DNA from 3 places in the Pseudoalteromonas agarivorans genome. Region 3 is predicted to be linked to each of the others. Evidence: predicted binding sites of a transcription regulator. Region 3 holds the regulator's gene; each other region holds the start of a gene.

Region 1 (4,619 bases), on a different contig from region 3:
ACATTGACTCAGCGCGCTGTTGATGACGTAAATAAAACGGATGAACAAGGCTTGCAAAACCAGTTAAACAATCAATATACGCAGCAAAGCTCTGAGGGCAATAGTTCACAAAACCAACAACTTGAGCGTGAACAGCTTGAAAAAGTGGCGCAACAATTGCAGGAGTTTATGGGAGAGATGAGCCGTAGCCTGCAATTTCAAGTTGATGAAGACTCAGGCCGTGACGTTATTAAAATACTTGATAAAACCAGTGGTGATGTCATTAAGCAATACCCTTCGGAAGAAGTGTTAAGCTTAGTGTCAAAGCTTTCTGAATCTGCGGGTATTTTAATCGATCAAACAGTTTAGTCTTCGTATAGTTGATATATTATTAGTTACGTTTTTTGGGGTTTAAAGAGGTGAAGTATGTCTATTTCGTTTAATGGTTTGGGCTCTGGCTTAGCCGTGTCAGATATAGTTGATGCGCTAGTTAATGCTGAGCAGGCTCCAGCTGAGGCTCGTTTAAACACTCAAGAAAGCAATTTAACTACCGACATTTCTGCTGTAGGCGCTCTAAAGTCAGCTTTGGAACAAGTGCAAACAGCAATGGAAGCGTTAGGGGATGCAGATAACTATCAAAAGCGCAGTACGTCAGGCAATGATGATTTTGTCTCTATCAGTGCTGATGAAGACGCCCAGCCAGGTGGTTATTCTGTAAAGGTTAATAACCTTGCTACAGAGCATAAAATACTATCAGAAGCATTTGACGCTGACGCTGCAGTGGGTGAAGGTACTATGACATTCAGTTCAGGCGAGAATAGTTTTGATATTGAAGTATCAGATACCGCTACCTTAAGTGAAATAAGAGATGCAATTAACGACAGCAGCGATAACGACAGCATAAACGCAACAATAATAACAGATGATACCGGTCAGCATTTAGTGCTGGCAGCTAAAAATAGTGGGCTTGAGAACGAGATTAAAGTCGAGGTAACCGATACTGATGGTAATAACACCGACACTAATGGGTTATCTCGTTTAGCCTTTGATTCTGCTGGTGTTCAAAATGCCTCAGAAATTATTGCTGCAACCGATGCATCAATTACTATCGATGGCTCCCTCACAGTTAGTAGTTCTTCAAATACGTTTACTGATGTTATAGACGGTATAACAATCACCGCTAAAAAAGCTCAGGGTACTGATGATGATTTAAGTGATATATCGGTAACCGAAAATAATAACAATATCCAATCGGGCTTAAACAATTTTATTTCTAGTTACAATGAATTACTTGAACTTAGTAATAACTTAGGGGCATCAAGCGAAGATGGTGCTGGTGTAATGGCCGGTGATTCGTTACTACGCGGTGTAATGTCTAAATTGCGAGAGCAGATTACCGACTCTGTAGATTTAGGCAATGGCAACTCATTATCACTTTCGCAATTAGGTGTTGAAGCCGATCGTTATGGAGTATTGACGCTTAACACCGAGACTTTAAATGAAAAAATTGATGAAGATGTCGACTTAGTGCAGCAGTTTTTTGTAGGCTCTGATGAAGACGAAGGCGGCTTTGCCCAATCGTTTGATGAGTTAATGAGTTTTTATACTGACGCTGACGGCATTATCCAAAACCGTATCGACAGTAAAACAAATCAATTAGAAGATATTGATGAACAGCGCGAAAGCCTGACAAGTAAAATGGAATCGTTATCTTCTCGATTATATGCTCAATACAACGCCATGGATTTATTGGTAGCGAGCTTAAACTCGACAAGTAGTTACGTGCAAGCGCAGCTTGAAAATATGCCTGGTGTGGTGAGTAATAATTCTTAATTTTCCATATTAATTATGAACATAAAAAAACCGTTTAAAAACGGTTTTTTTATGTCTAAATATTGCCTTTAAGAAGCTTAGTAAGTTTAAAGTTGCTAGAGGTAGCTAAACCGATTTATAAGCCGAGATTGCTTTACCTGTTTTTTTTTGCTTAATTATGGCTTTAGATGATTCATTTTTTACAGCATTTGCCTGTTTGCTAATGTTGTTGATGTTGGCTTGCACAACCATAAGTTGCTCGGCGGTAGGCGGGTTATCGCTTTCGCACCAGCGCTTAAGCTCACTATTTAAAGTATCCATAATAGGGGGAGCTTCATCAGCGTTATTGCTTTGCACTAATAATTCGATTCTGCTGAGCAATTGATTAATATGCTCAGCTTTGCTTGTTTCCTCTAAAGCCATTAGCTTATACCGCAGGATTACGCTGATCGACAGGAATGCTATCCCACCCTTCTTTAATTTCTTTAATAATGCCAGCTACTTCAGAAATAATCTCAATATCATTGTCAACATTTGCTTGCACAAGGCGTCTTTGGCAGTAGTCATAAAGTGCTAATAAATTATTTGAAATACTCGGATCTTGTTCCACTTCTAAATTAAGCGCGTCTTGTAATGCACCTAAGAGTAAAATACAGGCAGAGATGTTTTCGCCTTTTTTTTCTATTTCTTTGCGCTCAATAAACCCTTTAGTAGCGGCCAAGCGGCCAATTATGTTACTAAAAATAAGGTTAATTTGCTCATAGGGCGCCATTTCTGCGATGTTGCTGGCGCGCACTTGAGAATATTTTTTTAATGAAACATGAGCCATGGAAAATCCTAAATAAATATGTGAAATCGTCTGTACGTAACAAAAGCAATATTAATGCCAAACATATTGCATTTATTTAGTTATCGGCATTGTTGCTTTCAACTTAAGTTAATTATAGTTTATATTTTTGACCTACGTAGATTTATGCACTAAGTAAAAAACAAGACATGGCATTAGCTTTAAGTATTAAACAACAAAACAATACTTAAGTTTTAATTATTAAGTATTATTGTTTTATAGCGATGTCTATTTTTTGGCGTTTATGTCAAAAAACCGCCGCTATTACTTGCATCCATACAGATCTCGCTTACAATTTAGCTAATAAAATGAATTAGTGAAATTATGGCTCGCTAACTATGATCTTGATTTTAGATAATAATAATAACCGTGCAATAGGATTACATGCATCACTTACCTTTATTGGGGAAGCTGTGAAGTTACTTGACGAAAGTGATTTTGAGCAAGTATCTAGTAAGTATCAACAACAAGAATGCATTGTTATTTTAGGTGCATTGCAAGGCTTAGATCATGAAAGCTTAATTAAGCGTTTTCCAACCCTGCCTTTTTTACTGATTGGTGAAACACTCAAGCCATTATTAAGCATTGCTAATGTAGTGGGACTAATTTGTGAGCCGTTTAATCACGAAGTAACCACACAGTTATTACACGACTGCCAACAGTACCAACGTATGCTTCCTGGAAGTCACAAGCATCATAAGCCACACAAAACATTTGATGGTTTAGTTGGCGAAACTGATGCTGTTAAAAACGTACGCTTTTTAATTGAGCAAGTGGCTAAAACCGATGCAAACGTGCTTATTTTAGGTGAGTCGGGTACAGGTAAAGAGGTGGTTGCGCGTAACGTCCATTTATTATCTAAACGCAATACTGGGCCGTTTGTACCAGTGAACTGTGGCGCTATTCCTGGAGAGTTGCTCGAAAGCGAGTTATTCGGTCACGAAAAAGGGGCGTTTACCGGCGCTATTTCTGCACGTAAAGGGCGCTTTGAATTGGCTCAAGGCGGTACGCTATTTTTAGATGAAATTGGCGATATGCCGCTGCAAATGCAAGTAAAGTTATTGCGTGTATTACAAGAGCGCAGCTACGAGCGTGTAGGTGGCACAAAAGCTATTCAAGCAGATGTACGGGTGATTGCCGCTACTCATCGCAACCTTGAGGAAATGATTGAAAAGGGCAGCTTTAGGGAAGATTTATATTACCGTTTAAACGTGTTTCCTATTGAAAACCCGTCTCTTAATGAGCGTGCAGACGACATACCTTTATTACTTAAAGAGTTAATGCGTCGTGTGAATGAGCAAAGTGGTACGTCGGCTAAATTTACAGAGCGCGCGGTAGAGAGCCTAAAAGAGCATGCTTGGCCTGGTAATATTCGAGAGCTTGCTAATTTAGTGGAGCGCATGGTGATTATGTTCCCTGAAAAAGTAGTGGATGTACCCGATTTACCCAATAAATATCGCTACATCGAGGTAGACGCATACGAGCCAGAGTACCCTGAAGAGCTACTTGAAAAAGATGCCTTTAACGATATTTTTAGCTCAGGTTTTAGCGATTATGATAATGAACCTGAGCCTGAATTTAGCCAACCGGGATCTGGCGTATTACCCGAAGAAGGTATAGAGCTTAAAGATTATTTAGCAGAGCTTGAAATAAGCTTAATTACCCAAGCGTTAGAGCGTTTTGATTACGTTGTTGCCCGCGCCGCAGAAATATTAGGTGTAAGGCGTACAACGCTTGTTGAAAAAATGAAAAAGTACAATCTATCGCGAGATTAGCCAAACTTAGCAAGTGCCGAACCACTACAAATTACCGAGTTTGGCTCTTTTAATTTCTTGCTTACAGCTTACAGCTTACAGCTTACAGCTTACAGCTTACAGCTAATAACTTTTAATAATCTCGGCTCTTCTAAAACAATCATTACTATGATCGTTAACCATGCCACAGGCCTGCATATGTGCGTATACCGTTGTAGGGCCCAAAA
Region 2 (4,619 bases), on a different contig from region 3:
GTTGCTGAGCCATTAAGTTCAAGCTCAGTGTATTTAAGCTTTAGGTTAGGAACTAATGGCACTGGGTGCTCTAGTGCCGCGTAGTAGCTAATAAAGGTTTCGTCTTCAAAATTAAAATCTTGTGGTGCGTTATCTTTGTAAGAAAACTGACCGTCGTTATCTGACTGCCAGCCATCAACACCTACATATAAACCTAATAGAGTGTCTGCCTGTGCTGCAGGGGCTAAACATGCCATTGAAAGGGCAGCTGCTAAACAATACTTTTTCATTTTTTATCCTTGAGCTAGTAGTTCGCTAAGTTCGATTAAAGCCGCATTGGCTCTTGAAATATAATTTGCCATAACTAAAGAATGATTTGCCACAAAGCCAAAACCATTCCCGTTTAATATAATTGGGCTCCACACGGTTTCTTGTGTTGCCTCAAGCTCACGTATAATTTGCTGTAAGCTTACACGTGCATTTTTCTTTTCTAATACATCAGCAAAGTCATACTCAACCGCTTGTAAAAAGTGTAATAACGCCCACGTTGCACCGCGCGACTCGTAAAACACGTCGTCTATTTCCCACCACGACGTTCTTACTTGTTGCTGAAGTGGTGTATAGGTCGCTTGCATGTTTGAAGAATTACCGGCTAAATCGGTATTTACTTTGTCTTGGCCAACACTTGCACTTAAACGCTGACTTAAACTGCCTAAACGCTTTTCGGCTTCTTTTAACCAGCTGCGTAGATTATCTGCACGTGAATAAAATTGGCTATCGCGCTCATGTTCGTTAGCAATTTGTGAGCGGTACACAAGAAGGTAGTCTATTCCCTTTTGGTATTCTCCCTCGGCACTTGGCCATGCCCATGCCTCAGAGCTAATATTAAATTGTGGCTGCGCTTTTTTAAGGGCCTCATGTTCGGTAGATTGCGACTGTGAACGGCTAAAGTCTTTACGCATTGATAGCGCTAAATCACGCACCATTTCAAGCACACCATATTCCCACGCAGGCATGTCATCCATTATCACACTTGGCGGCATCACATCATTTGATAAATATCCACCTTGCTTATCAAGTAATGTGCTAGCAACGGTAATAAGCGTTGAGGTGGTTGTATAGCCTGTTACCATTTTTTCGTTGCGTGCTTGCGCGGTTTCTTTTGCATTAGTTACTACGTTAAAACGTGCCGGCTCAATGCTCCAATAAACTGCAATAGCGTAAAAAATAATAAGTAGTACCACCAAGGCACCAGCTATTTTTCCTTTGTGTTGCGACATTTATCCTCCTAGTGATGAGCGTGTTGTTTTTTAGATGGCTTTGAATGCGCAGCTTGCGCTTCAAGCGAAACCACTTGAGCATTAGTAAACAAGCGGTTACCGTCACTAAAATATAGCGTGAGTTTACGTTCTTGCCCTACTTTTAGCGGTTCTTGTGGATCAAATACCATTAAATGGTAACCACCAGGCTCAAAGCTTAGGCTTTCATGGCCCTTAATGGTGACGGCTTTAACCTGTTGCATTTTCATCATGCCGTTGACATGTTTGTGCTCATGTATTTCTACACGGCCTAAACCTTCGATGGTTGCTTTAGTTAATTTAGCAACACCACCCCCGTGGTTAGAAATTGTTAAATAGCCAACACTCGACTTACTACCAGGCAAAAATGCCCTTACTTGTGCATGGCTTACTTCAAGCTTAGCTTCGTCTGTATCGTGGCTGTGCCCAGCATGTGCAGCAACCGATGACGAAAACACATTAATCATTAACGCCGAGGCCATAAAAAAGCACTGCTTCATCATCGCTTTATTCCTTGTGAAAGCATAAAATTTCACTTTAAATTTAACATAGTTAACTAATAATAGTCAGTTAAATTAAGGCTTAAGAGGTTACTTTTTTGTTATCGAGCACCAACCAGCACAGTACAGCTACAAATAATAATGGCCAGGCTATCATCACTGAACCAAATAACAGTGCCAAAATGGTGCCAACCAGCGCGACAATCCCTGCGCCTATTAACCCCATGGTCACTAAAGCCATTACGGCTACCACTGCAATAATAGCGACTAATACACCAGCCAGCTCAAGCCCCACCCAGCTCATATCTGCAATCCACAGTGGAAACTGCCATGAATCAAAATGTATTAGCGACACAGTATCAGTAAAAAGTAACACATATACGACAACACATATTGCTAAGGTTTTCATATCCCTCTCCTAATACGCACGCTCTTCAAGGCAGCAGTGAGCAATCAAATAACCAAGCGCTACTGCAAACGGAAAACTTATAAATAATAAAATTGTTACTAAGCGTGTTGACCACACTGGAAAATCAAGGCGACGCGCTAACCCACTGCATACGCCCGATATTTTTTTATTCAGTGAATCTTTGTACCAACCACGCTGTGTTTTAAAGTTATTCATACTCTACTCCTTAAGCGCTTGGCGCAGTTGTATTGCTATTACTTTGCTTAACACTGGCTTTTAAACGAGCCAGCTCTGCATCTATTTTTTCATTTTTAACTAAAGACTCAATTTGCTCAGCGGTTGATTGCGCTGTATTTGTAAGTTCATAAGCATCAACCTGTGCTTCTATGCCTTCCACTTTTTGCTCTATCATTTCAAAGCGAGACAAAGCATTTGCGACGTTGTCGCTGTGTAATTCCATGTTCACTTTTTCACGTGCAGCAACAATATCGTGGCGTTTTATTAATTGTGCTTGTTTGCTTTTAGCTTGCGCCATTTTTTGCTGTAAACGCTCACAATCTGCCGTAATTTTCTCTATCGACTCTTTTAGAGTATTTAGCTGAGTGTTTTTTGCTGCAATTTGCTCATCTACTCGCTGTTTTTCTACTAACGCAGACTTGGCTAAATCGTCACGGTTTTTAGCAACTGCCAGCTCAGCTTTTGTTAGCCACAAAGTTAAGTCTTTTTGTTTTTGTGCAATTTGGCGTTTAAGCGTTTTTTCTTCGCACAGTAAGGCTGCGGCTGTGCTTCTACATTCGTTAAGCGCTTCTTGCATTCCACTTAGCATAAGGTTGAGGAGTTTTTCTGGATCTTCTGCTTTATCCAGCATGGCAGCAATATTGGATTGGATAACATCATTTACGCGATTAAATATACTCATTGTTTTGTCCTGTTGTTTTTAATTGATAACAACAACAGGATTCCAAGAGTTATGCCAATTAACAAAAATTTATTTATAAGCCTTTATATTCAGACAGTTAGATAACTAACACGTTATTTTAAACTGACTAAAAACTGAATACTAATAAGCTAAAATCACTAATTTATTTATCTTTTGACTAAATTTTAGTTATAAAAAAACCACTTTATAAAGTGGTTTTTTTATAACTATTCAGCGCTTTAGTATTACTCAGGCACAAAACTTAATGCTTTATCCATTACCGACAAATCAGCCTGTTTACCGTGACCGTTTTCTGAAAGGTGACGTCTAAATCCGCGCGCCCCTGGCTGCCCCTGAAAAATTCCCAGCATATGGCGTGCTATATGCCAAAAGTTAGCACCTAAACGCATTTCTTCTTCTATGTAATCATACATAGCGCGCACCACATCGTGACGAGTCTGAGTATTAGCCACCTCACCGTAAATCTTTTCATCCACCTCATTAAGTATAAATGGATTACTATATGCTTCACGACCAATCATAACGCCGTCTATATGCGCTAGGTGCGCTAGGCTTTCTTCAATTGTTTTAACGCCGCCATTAATGCTTAAATCGAGCTGTGGGTAGTCTTTTTTTAGTTGGTAGACGCGTGGGTAATCAAGAGGCGGTACTTCACGATTTTCTTTAGGGCTTAAACCATTTAACCACGCTTTACGGGCATGAATAATAAAGTCATCACAGCCAACTTTATGGCTGGCTTCAATTAATGCGCATAAAAACTCATACGAGTCTTGCTCATCAATACCGATTCGTGTTTTTACCGTAACAGGAATACTAACTTCGCTTTTCATTGCCGCAACACACTGTGCAACCAGCTCAGGCTCGGCCATTAGGCATGCACCAAAGCGCCCGTTTTGTACTCTATCTGAAGGGCAGCCTACATTTAAGTTAATCTCATCGTAACCGCGCTCACCAGCAAGCTTTGCACACTTTGCTAGCGCCTCGGGATCAGAACCCCCCAGCTGCAAAGCAACCGGCCCCTCGTGCTGATTAAAGTGTAGGTAATCGCCGCGACCAAATAAAATCGCACCCGTGGTGATCATCTCAGTGTATAAAACAGCGTGCTTAGTCATCTTACGATGAAAAGTGCGACAATGACGATCAGTCCAATCAAGCATGGGTGCAACAGAAAAACGTCTGTTTAACGTTGGATTATCTAATGTGCGTATTTGCAATGTAAAAGCCTCGGGGATTATAAGTAAATGCGCCCATAAAAAGGCGCTGTATTTTACACAAAAGCCTAATTAGCATCAATGTTAGCTGTATATTTGTAAACCAAAATAATGCGCGATACCGTTGAGTATATTTGTAACTGCCACAGAGCTTAAAATTAACCCCATGATTCTACTTATAATACTTGCGCCACTGTCGCCTATTAATTTATGCACATGATTTGCGAGTAACAACAGCACAAGCACAACAACTAATACAACCAACATCATCGACGATGTAGT
Region 3 (4,619 bases):
CTAAAATGGAGCTGTACCAACAGCTTGGTTTTACATTTTTTGAAAAACCTATTTTCACCTTGTATAACGAAAAGCAAACATGGCGAATAAATGCAGACGAAGCAACGCTTTACGAAGATAAACAACTTATTTTAGAAGGCAATGTGGTTGCTAAAAATTTAGTTGATAACGCCATGATAGATAACATCAATGCCGATAACATCGAAGTCGACATTAAAGCGCTAACAATGCGCTCTGAGCAGCCAGTGGTTGTCACTGGGCCTAATTTAAAAATTGTCGGTAAAGGCCTTGAAGCCGATTTAAAAACCGAAGTAATAAAACTAATTAACCATACGCGAACAATATATTATGACCAATAAACTCACTAAAATACTTATTATCCCATCGCTAATGCTTGCATTTAGCGCCTCTGCTGCTGAGCCTGCTGCTCAACCGCCAGCAAATCAAATTTCTATTAGTGCAGACCGTCAAGAAGGCCAACTTAAAGAAAACGTAGGTATTTTTGAAAAGAACGTCGAAATTGTGCATGGTAATCGCAAAATTACAGCCGACCGACTCGAAGTACATAAACGTGAAGACTTAGGGGATAACAAACAACTCCTTATTGCCACTGGCAGCCCAGCCTACTTCGAAGAAAAACAAGACGATGGTACTGTAATGAGTGCCAGTGCAAACGAAGTACGTTACGACGTAGCAAAGCGATTTTTAACGCTTGTTGGCGATGCTGAAGTCGCACAAGCCGGTCAAAAAATTAATGCTAAAAGTATTACCTACGATATGCAGCAGCAGCTTATTAGCGCAGAAAAAGACGAAAACTCTACGGATCGTGTCCACACAATTTTAGTGCCTGTTGAAGCAAAAATTAAAGAAAAAACAGGTAACGAAGGTCAACCATGAGCACCTTAAAAGCAGAACTATTAGCAAAAAGCTATAAAGGCCGCCAAGTTGTAAAAAATGTAGGCCTTGAGGTAGAAGCCGGCAGCATTGTTGGCTTATTGGGCCCTAATGGCGCAGGTAAAACCACCACCTTTTATATGATTGTAGGGTTAGTACCTAGCGACAAAGGCAAAATTTCTATTGATGATAACGACATTACGTTATTACCTATGCACAGCCGCGCCCGCTTAGGCATTGGCTATTTGCCGCAAGAGTCATCAATATTTAGAAAGCTGACAGTTTATCAAAACTTAATGGCGATTTTAGAAACGCGTAAAGAGCTCAATAAAGCCGCGCGAGAAGAAACGCTTAACAACTTACTTGATGAATTTAGTATTCAGCATATTCGCGATAGCCAAGGTATGGCGCTTTCTGGTGGTGAACGCCGCCGTGTAGAAATTGCCAGAGCACTGGCAGCGAACCCTAAATTTATTTTATTGGATGAGCCTTTTGCTGGTGTTGATCCGATTTCAGTGTTAGATATAAAGAAAATAATAGAACATCTTAAAAACCGTGGCATTGGCGTATTAATTACCGATCACAATGTAAGAGAAACCCTTGATGTTTGTGAAAAAGCCTACATTGTTTCTCATGGGGAGCTAATTGCATCTGGCACCCCAGAACACGTATTAAATGACAAAACTGTACGCGATGTTTATTTAGGCGAGCAATTTAGGCTGTAACATTTAAGCCACACCTACAAGCATCTGCTAATATTAATTATAACAACATAAAAGGATTGTTAGAGATACATGAGGCAATCATTACAGCTGCGCATGGGCCAGCAACTTACAATGACTCCACAATTGCAACAAGCGATTCGCTTGCTGCAGCTCAGTACATTGGATCTCCAGCAAGAAATACAAGAAGCACTTGATAGCAACCCGCTATTAGAAGTAGAAGAGCAAGATTACACGGAAGAGTCGGCTGGAAAAAATGAACAAAAAGCAGATACGGATGATGTAACCGTAAGCGCATCGGCTGACGATACAACCAGCGAGTACGAGCAAGACAGTGGCGAAGCTTTAAATAAAGACACCATTAGCGATGATATGGCAATGGATGTAACTTGGGATGAGTACATGAGCGCAGCCCCTGCTGCATCCTCAGGCCCAATGCCAGAAGATGAGTCTATTTATCAAGGTGCCTCTACTGAAACGCTACATGAGTATTTAATGTGGCAGCTTCAGCTTACTCCTTTTAGCCCAACTGACGAAGCCATTGCTATTGCCATTGTAGAAGCTGTAGATGACTCGGGTATTTTAACGCTAAGTTGCGAAGAAATTTTAGAAAGCTTTAACCAAGAAAACGATGACGAAGTTGAAGTTGAACTTGACGAAATAGAAGCCGTTTTAAAGCGTATTCAGTTATTTGACCCTGTAGGTATAGCCGCGCGCAGTTTACAAGAGTGCTTGTGTATTCAGCTAAACCAGTTTGATAAAGACACCCCTTTTATAGAACAAACTAAAATGATCTTAACCGATCACATTGATCTATTAGCGGCACGCGACTATCGTACATTAATGAAAAAGACTAAGCTTAAAGAAGACGAGCTTAAAGAGGTCATGACCCTAATACATACCCTCAACCCAAAACCTGCAGATACAATAGTAAGGGAAGAGTCTGAGTATGTAATACCGGATGTGTCGGTTAAAAAAATAAAAGGCCGCTGGGTGGTAGAGCTAAATCCAGATAGCATGCCAAAAATACGCGTAAATAGTCAGTACGCGGCTATGTCTCGTACCGTAAAATCAAGTGGTGATAGCCAGTTTATTCGCTCTCACTTACAAGAAGCTAAATGGTTTATAAAAAGCCTTGAAAGCAGAAACGACACGCTACTTAAGGTAACTAACTGTATTGTAAAACAGCAACAGGCATTTTTTGAACATGGCCCAGAAGCCATGAAGCCAATGGTTTTAAACGATGTTGCTGAAATGGTAGAAATGCATGAATCGACAATTTCGCGTGTTACTACGCAAAAATATATGCATACGCCACGTGGTATTTTTGAGCTTAAGTATTTTTTCTCAAGCCACGTAAGCACTGAAAACGGCGGAGAGTGTTCATCAACCGCAATACGTGCCCTAATTAAAAAGCTAATTGCCGCGGAAAACTCAGCTAAACCATTGAGTGATAGTAAAATTGCGGATATATTGGCAGAGCAAGGAATTAAAGTAGCTAGACGCACAATAGCAAAATACCGTGAATCGCTAGCTATTCCACCGTCAAATCAGAGAAAGAGTTTGATATAAGACGTAAAAAACAAAGAGGAAATGCTTATGCAACTAAACCTAACTGGTCGTCACGTAGAAGTAACTGATTCACTTAGAGACTATGTAAATAATAAATTTGCAAAGCTAGAAAGGCACTCAGATCATATTAGCAATGTGCATGTCATTCTCGATGTAGAAAAACTCAACCAAAAAGCAGAAGCGACTATTCATGTAAGTGGCGCAGATTTATTTGCCTCAACAGAGCACCAAGATATGTATGCCGCTATAGACTCGTTGATTGACAAGCTCGATCGTCAAGTCATAAAACATAAAGAGAAGCTTGCTAGACACTAATATTATGAAATTAAGTACATTAGTATGCCAGGACTGCAGCAAAGCTGCGGTCCTTTTTAGTAGTAAAAAAAGAATTTTAGAGTTTATCAGTGAGCTTGCTCATGAAAAGCTCCCCTACTTACCACAACAAGATATTCTTAATGCGCTGGCAAGCAGAGAAAAGCTAGGCAGTACTGGTATTGGCCGGGGGATCGCCATTCCTCATGGCAGAATGGGTGGCGTAGAAGAGCCGCTGGCTTTAGTACTTGTTAGCGACACGCCTGTTAACTTTGACGCTATTGATAACTGCCCTGTTGATATTTTTGTTGCACTCATCGTACCAGATGGCGATAACCAACAGCACCTAAAGACTCTGGCAACCATAGCTGATAAACTGAGCAACAAAGAATTTTGTAAACAGCTGCGTAGTGCTAAAACCGATGCAGAGCTGTATCAAGTAATTGTTGATCAATCGTAGTAAATACTAAGGGCTATAAATGGAGTTAATTATCATAAGCGGCCGTTCTGGTTCAGGTAAGTCGGTTGCTTTACGCGTGGTTGAAGATTTAGGCTATTATTGCGTAGATAATATTCCGGTCAACCTACTGCCCTCTTTAGTGCGAAGTGTTTCAGATAACTATGACAAAATAGCCGTTAGTATAGATGTTCGTAATATCCCCAAAGAACAAGACGAATTTAACGATATTCTCGAGTACCTTCCTGACTTTGCTAAACCCACACTGTTTTATTTAGATAGTGATGATCAAACACTGATCAAACGTTTTTCAGAAACACGCAGATTACACCCTTTATCCATCGATTCACTGCCGCTTGATTTAGCAATAAAAAAAGAAAAAGAACTGCTTGATGTACTCGTAACGCGCGCTGACTTTATGCTTGATACCACCGATTTAAGTGTGCACCAATTAGCAGAGTCAATTCGCGAAAAAATACTGGGTAAAAAAGATAAGCAACTTATTGTAACGTTTGAATCGTTTGGCTTTAAACACGGCATACCTAAAGAAGCTGATTATGTTTTTGATGCTCGCTTTTTGCCAAACCCCCACTGGGAGCCTGAACTTAAACCGCTTACGGGCCTTGATCAACCAGTAAAAGATTTCTTGGCAAATCACAGCA

What was found. The regulator sigma-54, encoded in region 3, starts transcription at its own class of promoters, with help from an activator protein. The targets are predictions, from matches to a motif close to GTTGGCACGNNNNTNGNNT.
Region 1: fliS (flagellar export chaperone FliS) is a predicted target of sigma-54. The motif match lies at 2,664-2,682, and genes of this name have one in related genera.
Region 2: NQT65_RS12895 (PspA/IM30 family protein) is a predicted target of sigma-54. The motif match lies at 3,146-3,164, and genes of this name have one in related genera.

The regions. Positions count from the first base shown of each region.
Region 1 is NZ_JANIGJ010000008.1:24,744-29,362, forward strand. Features, by position in the region: gene NQT65_RS14610 (flagellar protein FlaG) at 1-348, shown strand, start outside; gene fliD (flagellar filament capping protein FliD) at 406-1,812, shown strand; gene NQT65_RS14620 (hypothetical protein) at 1,918-2,214, opposite strand; gene fliS (flagellar export chaperone FliS) at 2,219-2,620, opposite strand; gene NQT65_RS14630 (sigma-54 dependent transcriptional regulator) at 2,977-4,413, shown strand; gene NQT65_RS14635 (DNA-3-methyladenine glycosylase I) at 4,516-4,619, opposite strand, start outside.
Region 2 is NZ_JANIGJ010000006.1:280,317-284,935, forward strand. Features, by position in the region: gene NQT65_RS12870 (TIGR04219 family outer membrane beta-barrel protein) at 1-269, opposite strand, end outside; gene NQT65_RS12875 (DUF2333 family protein) at 273-1,259, opposite strand; gene NQT65_RS12880 (copper chaperone PCu(A)C) at 1,268-1,780, opposite strand; gene NQT65_RS12885 (hypothetical protein) at 1,860-2,186, opposite strand; gene NQT65_RS12890 (PspC domain-containing protein) at 2,196-2,402, opposite strand; gene NQT65_RS12895 (PspA/IM30 family protein) at 2,413-3,105, opposite strand; gene dusA (tRNA dihydrouridine(20/20a) synthase DusA) at 3,351-4,340, opposite strand; gene NQT65_RS12905 (MarC family protein) at 4,422-4,619, opposite strand, start outside.
Region 3 is NZ_JANIGJ010000007.1:211,652-216,270, reverse strand. Features, by position in the region: gene lptC (LPS export ABC transporter periplasmic protein LptC) at 1-359, shown strand, start outside; gene lptA (lipopolysaccharide transport periplasmic protein LptA) at 349-897, shown strand; gene lptB (LPS export ABC transporter ATP-binding protein) at 894-1,619, shown strand; gene NQT65_RS14055 (RNA polymerase factor sigma-54) at 1,689-3,188, shown strand; gene hpf (ribosome hibernation promoting factor) at 3,216-3,503, shown strand; gene NQT65_RS14045 (PTS sugar transporter subunit IIA) at 3,508-3,960, shown strand; gene rapZ (RNase adapter RapZ) at 3,980-4,619, shown strand, end outside.